Regions from separate parts of the Cupriavidus mimosae genome, predicted to be linked through region 1. Evidence: predicted binding sites of a transcription regulator. Region 1 holds the regulator's gene; the other holds the start of a gene.
The links. The regulator NrdR, encoded in region 1, represses ribonucleotide reductase genes. The targets are predictions, from matches to a motif close to CACNANATNTNGTG.

Region 1 (7,765 bases):
CCAGCAATCGATTACCGCCGAAGGGCGCGCGGTCGGCAGCACGGTCACGGTGCGCACGGTCAGCGCCGGCAAGGTGTGCTGGCAGGGCTCGAACGCCTGCGCCAGCGGCAACAACAAGTACGGCTGGCAGCTGCCGCTGCCGTCGGCTACGCGCGAGCAGGTGATCTACAACCCGGTGATCGCCTACGGCATGGTGATCGTCAATACCACCATCCCGCCCAGTTCGGCGCTGTCGCAGGCGCTGTCGTGCAATGCGGAGGTGCCGTCGGGCTTCACCATGGGCGTGTCGATGGGCTCGGGCGGAGCGGCCGCGCAGTCGTTCTTCAGCAGCACCAACAGCAGCACCTTCCCGTTGCTGAACAACGGCATCGTCAGCGGCATCGGCCTGAGTGGCACCGGCACGCCGTCGGTGGTGACGGCGAAGAAGCGGCCATACCTGGTGCAGCAGACCGTGGGCGGCAGCGGCGCCATCACCCAGATCAACCCCGGTGCCAATGGCGCCGGCGCCCGCCTCAACTGGATCCGCCTGCGCTGACCACCATGAACCTGCGTGCCTTCCTCCAAGCGCGGCGTGCCGCCGCCGGCTTCACGCTGATCGAGCTGATGATCACGGTGGCGATCGCCGCGATCCTGGCCGCGATCGCCTACCCGTCCTACACCGAACACGTGCGCAAGTCGCGCCGCACCGACGCCAAGACCGCCTTGCTGGATCTCGCGGCGCGCCAGGAGCGGCTGTTCAGCACGCAGAACGTCTATGGCGGCACGCCCGCGGCGCTGGGATATGCCGGCGCGGCGTTCCCGGTGGCGGTCCAGTCAGGCGGCCAGGCGTACTACCAGCTGAGCGTGGTGGCCGGCAATCCTGCGACCAGCTACAGCGCGACGGCAACGCCGGTCGGCGCGCAGGCGGGGGACGACTGCGGCAGCTATACCATCAACCACCTGGGTCTGCAGGGGAACACCGGAATGCGCGCCGGCGTGGCGTCGGCGCAGTGCTGGTAGCCGCAGACGCAGGCGTCAGCGCTTGCCGCTGCCGGCGGTGACTTCGGCCAGCACGTCCGAGAATTCGGACACGTCTTCAAAGCTGCGGTAGACCGAGGCAAAGCGGATATAGGCGATCTTGTCGAGCTTGCGCAGCTCGCGCATCACCAGTTCGCCGACCTGGCTGCTGGGGATTTCCTTCTCGCCCAGGGCCAGCAGCTTTTCCTCGATCCGGGTGATGGCTTCGTCGATGGCTTCGGCCGAGACCGGGCGCTTGCGCAACGCCAGGCGCATTGAATCCTTCAGCTTGGCGCGGGCGTAGTCCACGCGCGAGCCGTTTTTCTTGACGATGGCGGGGAAGAACAGCTCGATCCGCTCATAGGTGGTGAAGCGGCGGTCGCAGGCTTCGCAGCGGCGGCGCCGGCGCACGGCATCGCCGTCTTCCGACATGCGGGTGTCGAGAACCTGGGTATTGGAATGACCGCAAAAGGGGCATTTCATGCCGGACCACCTTCAGTTGAACCCCATCGCCTTGTCCGTGTTGTCGTTCTGCGGCGGCAGGGCGGGTTGGCGAGGCCCGCGGTCCGCGCCGGAGTGGCGCGGACCGCGGAGCTGCCGGCCGCCCGTGCGCGTGCGCGCGGGCGGCCTGGGCGCGTCAGCCGTAGACCGGGAAACGCTTGGTCAGGGCCGACACCTGCTCGCGCACCGCGGCGATATTGGCGGCGTCGTGCGGGTTGTCCAGCACGTCGGCGATCAGGTTGCCGACGATGCGGGCTTCTTCTTCCTTGAAGCCGCGCGTGGTCATGGCCGGCGAGCCGACGCGGATGCCGGAGGTGACGAACGGCTTTTCCGGGTCATTCGGAATCGCGTTCTTGTTCACGGTCAGGTGCGCCTCGCCCAGGATGCGCTCGGCTTCCTTGCCGGTGATGTTCTTGGCGCGCAGGTCGACCAGCATCACATGGCTCTCGGTGCGGCCCGAGACGATGCGCAGGCCGCGCGCGATCAGGGTCTCGGCCAGCACCGCGGCGTTCTTCACCACCTGCTGCTGGTATTCCTTGAACTCCGGCGTCAGCGCTTCCTTGAACGCCACCGCCTTGCCGGCGATCACGTGCATCAGCGGGCCGCCCTGGATGCCGGGGAAGATCGACGAGTTGATCGCCTTCTCGTGCTCGGCCTTCATCAGGATCACGCCGCCGCGCGGGCCACGCAGGCTCTTGTGGGTGGTGGTGGTGACGAAGTCGGCGTGCGGCACCGGGTTCGGGTAGACACCCGCGGCGATCAGGCCGGCGTAGTGGGCCATGTCGACCATGAAGTAGGCGCCGATCGACTTGGCGACGCGGCCGATGCGCTCGAAGTCGATGCGCAGCGCGAAGGCCGAGGCGCCGGCGATGATCAGCTTGGGCTTCTTCTCTTGCGCCAGCTTTTCGAGCGCGTCGTAGTCGATGTCTTCCTGGGCGTTGAGGCCGTAGCTGACCACGTTGAACCACTTGCCGCTCATGTTCAGCGCCATGCCGTGGGTCAGGTGGCCGCCTTCGGCCAGGCTCATGCCCATGATGGTGTCGCCCGGCTTGAGCACGGCGAAGTACACACCCTGGTTGGCCTGCGAGCCCGAGTTGGGCTGCACGTTGGCCGCTTCGGCGCCGAACAGCTGCTTGACGCGGTCAATGGCCAGCTGCTCGACGATGTCGACGTACTCGCAACCGCCGTAGTAGCGCTTGCCGGGATAGCCCTCGGCGTACTTGTTGGTCAGCTGCGAACCTTGCGCGGCCATCACCGCGGGCGAGGTGTAGTTCTCGGAGGCGATCAGCTCGATGTGGTCTTCCTGGCGCTGGTTTTCCTGCTGGATGGCGGCAAAGACCTCGGGGTCGATCTGGTCGATCGTAAAACGGCTGCGTTCGAACATGGCGAAACTCGTCTGAAAAAAGGGAATCCGATTCAGGCATCGGGGGTAGGGCGCGCGGGGAAGGCTAGCGGCGACCGGCACCGGCGGCGGCTTGGCCGTCGGCGCAGGGCGCACCCTGCTTCCCATTCGCTGCCCAGGCGAGCGGCAGGCATGACTCGCGTCAACGCCATGGCGTTTGGAAACTTCACGCCAGAGAACTTGCGCTTCCTCGTGGTAGTGCCCACTGACTTCGCCAGTCGCGCAAGATGGAATGGTTGCGCGCAGTGTAGCGCGAGGCGGCCGCCCGCCGCAAGCCGTGGAGCCGCCAGCCAAGCGCTGGCAAGGGCTGGCGCGGGCCTGGCCAGCAACTTGCTGTTGCAAAGTCGTCCTGCGGGTTTACACGAAACGGGTATCGCTCTCCGTTACAATCGCGGCCATGCCAAACTTTGTCTGGACCCTGCGGGTGTACTGGGAAGACACCGATGCAGGCGGCGTAGTGTTCTACGCCAACTACCTCAAGTTCTTCGAGCGCGCCCGCACCGAGTGGCTGCGCTCGCTCGGCATCGAACAGCAGGCGCTCGCCGACCAGGCCGGCGTGGTCTTCATCGTCCGCAGCACGGCGGTGGACTACAATGCGCCCGCCCGGCTGGACGACCAGCTTGAGATCCGCACGCGCATCGACCGGGTCGGCCCGGCTTCGGTGCAGTTCACCCAGGAAGCCTGGCGTGGCGAGCTGATGCTCGCGACCGGCGCGATCCGCGTTGGCTGCGTCGACAAAAGCACTTTCCGTCCCGCCCCGATCCCCGACCCCGTTCTAGCCACCATCAAGTCAGCACGATGAATCCCGTGACCGTCACGCAAGACATGTCGATCGTAACGCTGGTGCTCCACGCCAGCGTGCTGGCACAGGCCGTCATGGCGCTGTTGCTCGTCATGTCGCTGTTTTCATGGACCTATATCTTCCGCAAGCACCTGGCGGTGCGTTCGGCGCGCACCCAGACCGAAGGCTTCGAGCGCGACTTCTGGGCCGGCGGCGATCTGCAGGCGCTCTATAACAGCGCGGTCAACAACCGCCATAACACTGGTGCGCTGGAACGGATCTTCGAATCCGGCATGGGCGAGTTTCTGAAGGCGCGCGAACGCGGCAACGAAGCCGGCGCGCTGCTCGACGCCGCCCGCCGCGCCATGCGCGCGGCCTACCAGCGCGAGATGGACGTGCTGGAGTCGCATTTGCCGTTCCTGGCCTCGGTCGGTTCGGTGAGCCCCTATATCGGCCTGTTCGGCACGGTGTGGGGGATCATGAACGCGTTCCGCGGGCTGTCGAACGTGCAGCAGGCGACGCTCGCGTCGGTGGCGCCCGGCATTGCCGAGGCCCTGGTGGCGACCGCGATCGGCCTGTTCGCGGCGATCCCGGCGGTGATTGCCTACAACCGCTATGCCACCGAAATCGATCGCCTGGCAATCCGGTTCGAGAGCTTCATGGAAGAGTTCCTGAACATCCTGCAGCGGCAGACCCGCTAACCGTATTCCCTATCAACGGTCCGGGCGCTAGCCCGGGCCGGCGTTTTCAGGAGTCCTGCAATGGCAGCCATTCAGCGCCGCGGCGGCTCGCGCCGCCGGGCCAGCGCCGAGATCAACGTCGTGCCGTATATCGACGTCATGCTGGTGCTGCTGGTCATCTTCATGGTGGCCGCGCCGATCGTCAGCCCCGCCACCGTCGACCTGCCCACCGTGGCCAATGCCACGCCACAGCAGAAGGCGCCCCCGATCGTCGTCACCGTGCATGAAGACGGACGGCTCACCGCGCGCGGCAAGGACACCGCCGGCAATGCCTTCGAGCGCAAGCTCGACAAGCAGGGGCTGCTGGACTTCGTCCACCAGCGCCAGAACGAGAACCCGGACCAGCCGGTGGTGATCGCCGCCGACCGCGCGGTCAAGTACGAGGCGGTGCTGGACGTGATGTCGGTCCTGAAAGCCGACGGCGTCAAGCGCGTGGGCCTGATGGTCAAGTCCAAGACCTCCTGACGTATTGAAGCACCTATCCGATTGCCGTTGCGCTTGATGACGACCGCCGCCGCCTATCCCTACCAGCCGGTCAAGGAGCGGGGAACCCTGCGTTCCTTCCTGCTCGCGCTGCTCATGCACCTGCTGCTGGCCGTGGTGCTGTACTACGGCGTGAGCTGGCAGAGCAGCACCCCGGTCGGGGCCGAGGCCGAACTATGGGAGGAAATCCCCGCCGCCACCGCGCCCCCGCCGCCACGGCCGCAGCCGCAGCCAGAGCCCGAGCCGGTGGTGCAGCCGCGTCCGGCGCCGCCGCCGCCGCAGGTGAAGAGCAAGGTCGAGGACGACGCCGATATCGCGCTGGAGCAGAAGAAGCGCCGCGCCGAGGCGGCCGCGCGCGAAGAAGCCGAGCGCAAGGAAGCGGCACGCAAGGACGCCGAGCGCAAGGAAGAGGCGCGCAAGGAAGAGGCGCGCAAGGAAGCCCTGCGCAAGGAAGCCGACCGAAAGGAAGCCGACCGCAAGGAAGCCGACCGGCGCGAGGCCGAGCGCAAGGAAGCGCAACGCAAGGAAGACGCGAAGAAGAAGGCCGCGCAGCAGGAACAGGACCGCAAGGAGCAGGCCGAGCGCGAGCGCAAGGAAGCGGCCGAGGCCAAGGCCAGGGCGCAGGCCGATGCCAAGGCCAAGGCCCAGGCCGACGCCAAGGCAAAAGCGCAGGCCGACGCCAAGGCCAAGGCGGATGCCGACGCCAAGGCCAAGCGCGAAGCCGCTGCCAATGCCCAGCGCAAGAGCGAGCTGGCGCGCCTGCAGGCGCTGGCCGGCGGCTCCGGCGCCGGCGGTGGCGGGGTCGGCAATGCGGCCGGCGCCGGTGCCGGCGGTGGCGGCAAGGCTTCGCCCGGCTATGCCGACCGCGTGCGGCGCCGCGTCAAGCCGAACATCGTCTTTGCCGAGGACGTGCCGGGCAATCCGACCGCGGTGGTTTCGGTGCAGCTGGCGCCGGACGGTTCGCTGCTGTCGGCGCGGCTGTCCAAGTCCAGCGGCAACTCCGGCTGGGACAATGCCGTGCTGCGCGCGGTGGAGCGTTCCGATCCGCTGCCGCGCGACGAGAACGGCAAGGCGCCGGCCAGCTTCACCATTACCTTCCGGCCGAAGGACTGAGTGAGACTGAGTGAACGGCACGGCATGATTTGCAACATAATGCAACCTTCATCGTCGGGCTCCAGTCCCAGCGCTAGCATGACAGGTTGCCTGACGCAGCCGACGGTGCGGTATGCACACGGACGGGGCATGCGCCACGCGCTGCAATGCCGCATTTGCCCGTGTTGCCGATTGCCTGTCGTGCCCGACGAAACTTGAAATCGACTGAGGAGCAGCATGCGAAAGCTTTGGGCCCCCAACTGGCTGTCCGCGAGGCGGCACAACGCAAACCCCGCACCACAACGCCTCCGGCCGCTGCCCCTGGCGGGCCGCCGCGCGCTGATGGCATGGCTGGCCGCGGCCATGGCCATGGCAGCCGGCGCCGCGCACGCGCAGCTCAACGTTGAGATCTCCGGGGTCGGCGCCACCCAGATCCCGGTGGCCACCGCCAATTTCCAGGGCGAGGCCCAGGCGCCGCAGAACCTGACCGCGATCATCCGTGCCGACCTGGCGCGCAGCGGTCGCCTGCGCAATGTCGACCCGGGCGGCGCCACCGTGGCGGAATCCGCCAATGTCGACCTGGGCGGCTGGAAAGCGCGCGGCGCCGATGCCTTCGTCGCCGGCAGCGTGACCCCGGCCGCCGGCGGCAAGTATGAAGTGCGCTTCCGCCTGTACGACACCGTCAAGGGCCAGAGCCTGGGCGGGCTGGCCTTCACCGTGAACCAGTCGCAGCTGCGCGTGACCGCGCACAAGATCGCCGACTACATCTATGAAAAGCTGCTGGGCGAGCGCGGCGTCTTTGCCACGCGCCTGTCCTACGTGTCGAAGGTGGGCGGCCGCTACCAGCTGCTGATCTCGGATTCGGACGGGCAGAACGCACAGGTGGCGCTGACCAGCAACGAGCCCATCATTTCGCCGTCGTGGTCGCCGGACGGCGCGCGCGTGGCCTATGTCTCGTTCGAGGCCAAGAAGCCGGTGGTGTATGTGCACGACCTCGCCAGCGGCAAGCGCACGCTGGTGTCGAACCAGAAGGGTAACAACAGCGCGCCGTCGTGGTCGCCGGACGGCCGCCACCTGGCGCTGGCGCTGTCGCGCGACGGCAATACCCAGGTCTACCAGGTCAATGCCGACGGCTCGGGCATCCGCCGCCTGTCGCGCAGCAGCGCCATCGACACCGAGCCGCAGTACTCGCCCGACGGCAAGAGCATCTACTTCACCAGCGACCGCGGCGGTGCGCCGCAGGTCTACCGCATGCCCGCCTCCGGCGAGGAGGGCGGCGGGGCGCAACGCGTGACGTTCAAGGGCAGCTACAACGTGAGCCCGCGCATTTCGCCGGATGGCAAGTACCTGGCGTACATCTCGCGCGGGGGCGGTTTCAAGCTGCAGTTGCAGGACCTGAGCAACGGCGACGTGACGTCGCTGACCGATACGGCCAACGACGAAGCGCCGAGCTTCGCCGCCAACGGCAAGTACATCCTTTATGCCACCCGCGTGGGCGGTCGCGCGGTGCTGGCGGCGGTGTCCACTGACGGGCGTACCCGGCAGGTTCTGTCCCTCCAGTCCGGCGATGTTCGCGAGCCGTCCTGGGGTCCTTTCATGCAATAACAGGAGTCAACCACCATGGCCCAACTGATGACCAAAACCCTTGCCGTCGCCGCGCTGCTGGCCCTTGGCGCCTGCAGCTCCGGCGTCAAGCTGGACGACACCGCCAACGCCGGCGCCGGCACGGCCGGCACGGGCGCCGATCCGCGCGCCGTTACCCCGGTGACC
Region 2 (7,765 bases), on a different contig from region 1:
CAGCTCGGCATCCGCGAAGCCATGGACGCCGCCGACCGTGGCGCCGTGGAAGGCGAGGGCACGCCATGACCGCGCCCGCGTCTTCGTCCTATGTGCCCGATGCCGACGGCTGGGTGCCCGCCGCCCGGCGCGTGCCGTCGCCCAATTTCGACGCGCGCCCGGACGGCATGCCGGTGGACCTGGTGGTGCTGCACAACATCAGCCTGCCGCCCGGCCAGTTCGGCAGCGGCGACATCGAGGCCTTCTTCCAGAACCGGCTCGATCCCGGCAAGCACCCGTTCTTTGCCACCATCCACCAGGTCCAGGTGTCGGCGCACTTCCTGGTGACGCGCACGGGCGAACTGGTGCAGTTCGTGCCGTGCACGCAGCGCGCCTGGCATGCCGGGCAGTCAGACTTCTTCGGCCGCGCGCGCTGCAACGATTTTTCGATAGGCATCGAGATCGAGGGCTGCGACGACCTGCCGTTCACCACAGCCCAGTACGACACCGTGGCCGCGCTGGTCCCCGCGCTGATGGCGGCCTATCCGATCCGCGCGATTGCCGGCCACAGCGACATCGCGCCGGGCCGCAAGACCGATCCCGGCCCGCATTTCGACTGGCCGCGGTTTGCCAGGCAGGCCGGCGTGGCGGCGGGCATGCTGCCCTACCAGTGCCCGGGCGCAGCAGCGCATGTGACGGATTCCTGACGTCATTCCCCGCACTTGTGCGCCCCATCCCGGCGCACATGCCCCACGTCCGTGTGGGGCTATCGCAACCTAGCAACAATCAAAAAAATTTTTGCGAAATGTGCAGTTGCGAACGGTCTCGCCGAAACCCTTGCGAGTACTAGGCTTGCGGGCATGTGGCGCTGCCGCACAGCCGCCGGCGTTCCCGAAATAGCGGTTGTCAAGACTGGTCATTCGGATTCGTTTCACTATACTTAGCCCAGTTTTCCGCGTCACACACTATATCTAGTAGTCAAACCGGGGAGCCGGCCCCAGGAGCGAGGCAGCAGCCGCGAAGTTCTGCATCGACTGCAAACCTCCCCGCAAGGCCGGCATCAAGAGTCCCTGGCGAAATGTTCACGTAAAGGCAGTCTGTCGCACCCGCTATGCAGCCGGGAGGGACGTTCTTTTTCGCCGCATTTCGCCAGGGACTCTTTTGTCTCTTATTGCCAGGGTAAAAACAGGAGTTCTCATGCAAACGGCCCAGAACGAAATCACCACGGGTGGCGCCGCCGCCGGCGTTGCCAGCCAGGCTTCGACCACGCAGCAGACCCCCAGCGCCGCGACCACGAATTACCCGGATCACAAGATCATTCGTCGCAACGGTGCCGTGGTGGCGTTCGAGCCGTCCAAGATCGCCGTTGCCATGACTAAGGCCTTCCTCGCCGTCAACGGCGGGCAGGGCGCCGCGAGCGCGCGCGTGCGCGAGATCGTCGAGCAACTGACCGACAACGTGGTGCGCGCGCTGGTGCGCAGCCGCCCGAGCGGTGGCGCCATCCATATCGAAGACGTGCAGGACCAGGTCGAACTGTCGCTGATGCGCTCGGGCGAGCATGAAGTGGCCCGCGCCTACGTGCTGTACCGCGAAAAGCGCAAGGCAGAGCGCGCCAGTGCCAGCGCCGAGGCCGTGGCCCGCGTCCAGCAAGCCGGCATCAGCATCAACGTGACCGACGCCGGCGTGACCAAGCCGCTGGACGTGGTCGCGCTGCACGCCCTGATCGACAACGCCTGCTCCGGCCTGGGCGATGCCGTCAGCGCCGAGCCGATCCTGAAGGAAACCCTGAAGAACCTGTACGAAGGCGTGCCGATGACGCAGGTGTACGACTCCGCCATCCTGGCCGCGCGTACCCTGATCGAAAAGGACCCGGACTACAGCCAGGTCACCGCCCGCATCCTGCTGCACACCATCCGCAAGGAAATCCTGGGCACCGAAGTGACCCAGTCGGAGATGTCGGCCCGCTACGCCGAGTACTTCCCTAAGTTCATCGCGCGCGGCATCGAAGCCGAGCTGCTGGACGAAAAGCTGGCCACCTTCGACCTGGCCCGCCTGGGCGCCGCGCTGGACGCCGGCCGCGACTTCCAGTTCAACTACCTGGGCCTGCAGACCCTGTACGACCGCTACTTCCTGCATATCGATGAAACCCGCATCGAAATGCCGCAGGCCTTCTTCATGCGCGTGGCCATGGGCCTGGCGCTGAACGAGAAGGACCGCGAAGCGCGCGCCATCGAGTTCTACCAGCTGCTGTCGTCGTTCGACTTCATGTCGTCCACGCCGACCCTGTTCAACTCCGGCACCCGCCGCTCGCAGCTGTCGTCGTGCTACCTGACCACCGTGTCGGACGACCTGGAAGGCATCTATGAAGCGCTGAAGGAAAACGCGCTGCTGTCCAAGTTCGCCGGCGGCCTGGGCAATGACTGGACCAACGTGCGCGCGCTGGGCTCGCACATCAAGGGCACCAACGGCAAATCGCAAGGCGTGGTCCCGTTCCTGAAGGTGGTGAACGACACCGCCGTCGCCGTGAACCAGGGCGGCAAGCGCAAGGGCGCCGTCTGCGCCTACCTGGAAACGTGGCACCTGGACATCGAAGAGTTCCTGGAACTGCGCAAGAACACCGGCGACGACCGCCGCCGCACCCACGACATGAACACGGCCAACTGGATCCCGGACCTGTTCATGAAGCGCGTGATGGAAGGCGGCGAGTGGACACTGTTCTCGCCCGCCACCTGCCCGGACCTGCACGACAAGGTCGGCAAGGAATTCGAGAAGGCCTACCTGGGCTATGAAGCCAAGGCCGCCAGCGGCGAACTGAAGCTGTTCAAGAAGCTGCCGGCGCTGCAACTGTGGCGCAAGATGCTGGGCATGCTGTTCGAGACCGGCCACCCGTGGATCACCTTCAAGGATCCGTGCAACATCCGCAGCCCGCAGCAGCACGTGGGCGTCGTCCACAGTTCCAACCTGTGCACGGAAATCACGCTCAACACCAACGACAGCGAGATCGCCGTCTGCAACCTGGGCTCGGTCAACCTGGTCGCCCATCTGGCCAAGCAGGCCGACGGTACCTACGCGCTGGATCACGCCAAGCTGCAGAAGACCGTGCGCACCGCCATGCGCATGCTCGACAACGTGATCGACATCAACTACTACGCGGTCGACAAGGCGCGCAACTCCAACCTGCGCCACCGTCCGGTCGGCATGGGCATCATGGGCTTCCAGGACTGCCTGCACGTGCTGCGCACGCCGTACGCCAGCAAGGCCGCGGTGCAGTTCGCCGACACCTCGATGGAAGCGGTGTGCTACTACGCCTACCAGGCTTCGACCGAGCTGGCTGAAGAACGCGGCCGCTACAGCACCTACGAAGGCTCGCTGTGGGACCGTGGCATCCTGCCGCAAGACTCGCTCAAGCTGCTGGCCGAAGAGCGCGGCGGCTACCTGGAAGTGGACCTGTCCAGCACCATGGACTGGGACAGCCTGCGCGCCCGCATCAAGCAGCACGGCATGCGCAATTCGAACTGCATCGCGATCGCCCCGACCGCGACCATTTCGAACATCATCGGCGTGTCCGCTTGCATCGAGCCGACCTTCCAGAACCTGTACGTCAAGTCCAACCTGTCGGGCGAGTTCACCGTGGTCAACGACTACCTGGTGCGCGACCTGAAGGAACGCGGCCTGTGGGACGAAGTGATGGTTGCCGACCTGAAGTACTTCGACGGCTCCCTGTCGCGCATCGACCGCATCCCGCAAGACCTGCGCGACATCTACGCCACCGCGTTCGAAGTCGAGCCGACCTGGCTGGTGGAAGCCGCCAGCCGCCGCCAGAAGTGGATCGACCAGGCCCAGTCGCTGAACATCTACATGGCCGGCGCGTCGGGCAAGAAGCTGGACGACACCTACAAGCTGGCATGGGTGCGCGGCCTGAAGACCACGTACTACCTGCGCACGATGGCTGCCACGCACGTGGAGAAGTCCACCGTGTCGCGCGGCTCGCTGAACGCGGTGTCGTCGGGCAGCGACAGCGGCTCCGCCCTGGACGCAGCGGCCGCCTCGGCCCCGGCCATGCCGGAAGCCGAAGGCGCGGTCTGCACGATGCGCCCGGGCGACCCCGGCTTCGAAGAGTGCGAAGCCTGCCAATAAGGCAAAAAGCCTAAAGAGTAAAAACCACCCCCGGTTTGCTCCCCTCTCCCGCTTGCGGGAGAGGGGCGGGGGAGAGGGCCGGCGCCCCAACGAAGTGAAGCGTCAAACCTGACGAAACCACATGCGCCCCCCAACCGAATCACGGAGAACCAAACCATGCTGAGCTGGGACGACGACGTTCAAGCCACCCCGCAGGCCGCACCGCAGCCTGCCCTGCAACCCGCTGCATCGGCTGCCACCGCTGACCAGCAAGGCGTGCTGCCGCCGAGCGCCACGCAAGCCGGCATCCTGGGCAACAACCCCAACGCCGCCGCCGCGCAAAGCAACCGCCGCGTCAACGCAGCCGACAAGCGCGTGATCAACGGCTCGACCGACGTCAACCAACTCGTCCCGTTCAAGTACAAGTGGGCGTGGGAAAAGTACCTGGCCGGCTGCGCCAACCACTGGATGCCGCAGGAAATCAACATGTCCCGCGACATCGCCCTGTGGAAAGACCCCAACGGCCTGACCGAAGACGAGCGCCGCATCATCAAGCGCAACCTGGGCTTCTTCGTCACCGCCGACTCGCTGGCCGCCAACAACATCGTGCTGGGCACCTACCGCCAGATCACCGCGCCGGAATGCCGCCAGTACCTGCTGCGCCAGGCCTTTGAAGAGGCCATCCACACGCACGCCTACCAGTACATCGTTGAATCGCTGGGCCTGAACGAAGCCGAGATCTTCAACGCGTACCACGAAGTGCAGTCGATCCGCGACAAGGACGAGTTCCTGATCCCGTTCATCGACACGCTGACCGACCCGTCGTTCAAGACCGGCACGCCGGAAAACGACCAGAAGCTGCTGAAGTCGCTGATCGTGTTCGCCTGCATCATGGAAGGGCTGTTCTTCTATGTGGGCTTCACGCAGATCCTGGCGATGGGGCGGCAGAACAAGATGACTGGGGCTGCGGAGCAGTATCAGTACATCCTGCGGGATGAGTCGCTGCACTGCAATTTTGGGATTGATTTGATTAATCAGATCAAGCTGGAGAATCCGCATCTGTGGACGGCTGAATTCAAGGCCGATATCACGGAGCTGTTCAAGAAGGCGGTGGATCTGGAGTATCGCTATGCTGAGGATACGATGCCGCGGGGCGTTCTTGGTCTGAATGCGCCGATGTTCAAGTCGTATCTGCGGTTCATCTGCAATCGTCGGTGCCAGCAGATTGGGTTGGATCAGCTGTTCCCGAATGAGGAAAATCCGTTCCCGTGGATGAGCGAGATGATCGATCTGAAGAAGGAGAGAAACTTCTTCGAGACGCGCGTCATTGAGTATCAGACGGGTGGAGCACTGAGCTGGGATTGAGGGTTTTTATTGATGAAAAATGGGAGCTAATGGCTCCCATTTTTTATGGCTAAAAATAAGAAGTGGCTGCAATCGGCTGCGGATTCAACCGGTCGATGCAACGGTTTGATGGAATCGTTCAGCCGGGGTATCGAAGTTTAGAGTCTTGCGCGGACGTTCATTGAGCCGCCTCGCTACGGCATTGAGCTTGGCTTGCGAATAGGTCGAGAGATCGGTTCCCTTTGGGAAGTATTGTCTTAAGAGACCATTCGTGTTCTCGTTGGAGCCGCGTTGCCAGGGGTTCTGAGGGTCACAGAAGTAGACCTGGATATCCGTGGCCACGGTAAAGCGCTTATGATCGGCCATCTCTTTTCCGCGATCCCACGTCAGCGATTTGTAGAGTTCCTGGGGCAGTTTGCGCACATGCTTGATGAGTGCATTGACGACTGTCTCGCTGTCTTTTCTGGCGACCTTCACCAGCATCACAAACCTCGTCTGACGCTCGACCAAGGTGACGATCTGGCTGTCAGCATTGCCGAAGAGCAGGTCGCCTTCCCAGTGGCCTGGTATCGCGCGATCCTCAACGGTCGCAGGGCGCTCGCTTATCGAAACGGCACCGGTGATTCTTCCACGCTCGTCAGTCTTCGCCGAGTAGTGGCGGGAGTGACGCATGATCCGAGAGCGCCTCAGGTGTTCCAGCAGTTCCTTCTTCAGCGCACCGCGGGCCTGTATGTAGAGGCTACGATAGATCGTCTCGTGTGACACCTGGTAGTCCTTGTTGACCGCGTATGCGTGCTTGAGCCAGCCTGCAACTTGCTCAGGCGACCATTGCAACTGAAGCTTGCTTGCCACAACCTGTGCAAGTACCCGGTTCCTGACGAGCTTACATGTCTTTGGACGACGGGCGCGCTCCCAGGCGAGCTGGTCCGCCTGATTCGCCCGATAAACCTGACTGCCACCATTGCGCCGGACCTCGCGGCTGATGGTAGATGGCGCCCGCCCTAGCCGGGCTGCTATGGATCGGATGGAGTGGCCGGCGACTACCGCGCGCGAAATCTCCTCTCGTTCGGCAAGCGTCAACGCCAATCGGGAGCGGTGGCGCTGTACGGGCTGGATACCACCGGTCTCCGCCAGGATCCTCTGAATCGAAGAGTGACCCCGATCGAACAATTGTGCGATCTGATGGAGCGTTTCACCTTTGCGCCACCGTTCCCACATCAACGCCTTCTGGCTTTCCGTATAGTAGATCCGCCGTCTTTGTTTCATTTGCAACACTCCCGCTGCTTACGCAGTCTTCAGTGTGTTGCATCGACCGGTTGAATCCGCAGCCAAGAGCCGACAGTCAGCCCGATAAACTTGTTGCCAAAACGTGAGCATACGAGCTTCAGAGAGCGCGCTGCTATCATCGTGCCAAGCAACCGCGAGACTATCCTATGACTATTGAGGAACGACTCACCGAAATTCTCCGAACGCGAAGCTCAGGCGCATTTCTATTTATCGGCTCCGGCTTTTCGCGGCGTTATCTCGGCCTGGAAGATTGGGAGGGGCTTCTGTCACGCTTCTGCGTGGGGTTAAAGCCATTTGAGTACTACCGTGGCGCTGCGGACGGGGACATTCCCACTGCGGCCAAGTTGCTCGCTGTCGATTTCAACGAACATTGGTGGACCGCGAAAGAGTACGCCTCGAGCGTAGAGGTGCACAAATCAATGATTCAGAACGCAACGTCCGCCCTACGCATTGAGATTTCTCACTACCTGGCAACTCTTGATCCAGTTGCAGCAACAAAGGCAGGGTTCGGCGAAGAGATCGAACTTCTCTCGAGTCTGAATGTAGACGGCATCATTACGACGAACTGGGACCTGTTCTTGGAGCATTTGTTCCCAGATTACAAGACATATATTGGGCAGAACGAGTTGCTCTTCTCCAATCCCCAGGAGATCGGCGAAATCTACAAGATACACGGCTGTGCTTCGGCCCCCTCGTCGCTGGTTCTCACCTCTGACGACTACGTCACGTTTGGCGAACGCAATCCGTATCTCGCTGCGAAGCTGATTACAGTGTTCGTTGAACATCCGGTGGTATTCCTTGGGTACTCATTATCAGACCGGAACATCTCTAATCTATTACGTGCCATTTCGCTATGTGTCGGACAGGAGCAGATTGAGCAGTTGAGGAAGAACTTGATCTTCGTGCAGCGACCAAAGGCTGACGAGGACCCAGGGATCTCCGACACCTACCTCACGATCGACGGAGTCCAGATTCCTCTTGTGCTGGCCAAGACTAACAATTTCGCAGAGGTTTACAGGGCACTCGCTGCTACACGCCG

Region 2: the regulator NrdR is predicted to act here: its motif matches at 943-956, upstream of MKD50_RS22775 (ribonucleoside-diphosphate reductase subunit alpha).

What each region holds. Positions count from the first base shown of each region.
Region 1 is NZ_JALHRY010000002.1:193,741-201,505, reverse strand. It holds gene MKD50_RS04930 (pilus assembly protein) at 1-535, shown strand, start outside; gene MKD50_RS04925 (type IV pilin protein) at 541-999, shown strand; gene nrdR (transcriptional regulator NrdR) at 1,015-1,479, opposite strand; gene glyA (serine hydroxymethyltransferase) at 1,634-2,881, opposite strand; ZMP/ZTP riboswitch at 3,006-3,131, opposite strand; gene ybgC (tol-pal system-associated acyl-CoA thioesterase) at 3,297-3,701, shown strand; gene tolQ (protein TolQ) at 3,698-4,381, shown strand; gene tolR (protein TolR) at 4,442-4,885, shown strand; gene tolA (cell envelope integrity protein TolA) at 4,922-6,016, shown strand; gene tolB (Tol-Pal system beta propeller repeat protein TolB) at 6,233-7,600, shown strand; gene pal (peptidoglycan-associated lipoprotein Pal) at 7,616-7,765, shown strand, end outside.
Region 2 is NZ_JALHRY010000013.1:99,026-106,790, reverse strand. It holds gene MKD50_RS22785 (sigma-54-dependent transcriptional regulator) at 1-69, shown strand, start outside; gene ampD (1,6-anhydro-N-acetylmuramyl-L-alanine amidase AmpD) at 66-686, shown strand; gene MKD50_RS22775 (ribonucleoside-diphosphate reductase subunit alpha) at 1,177-4,116, shown strand; gene MKD50_RS22770 (ribonucleotide-diphosphate reductase subunit beta) at 4,273-5,460, shown strand; gene MKD50_RS22765 (IS30 family transposase) at 5,545-6,705, opposite strand; gene MKD50_RS22760 (SIR2 family protein) at 6,873-7,765, shown strand, end outside.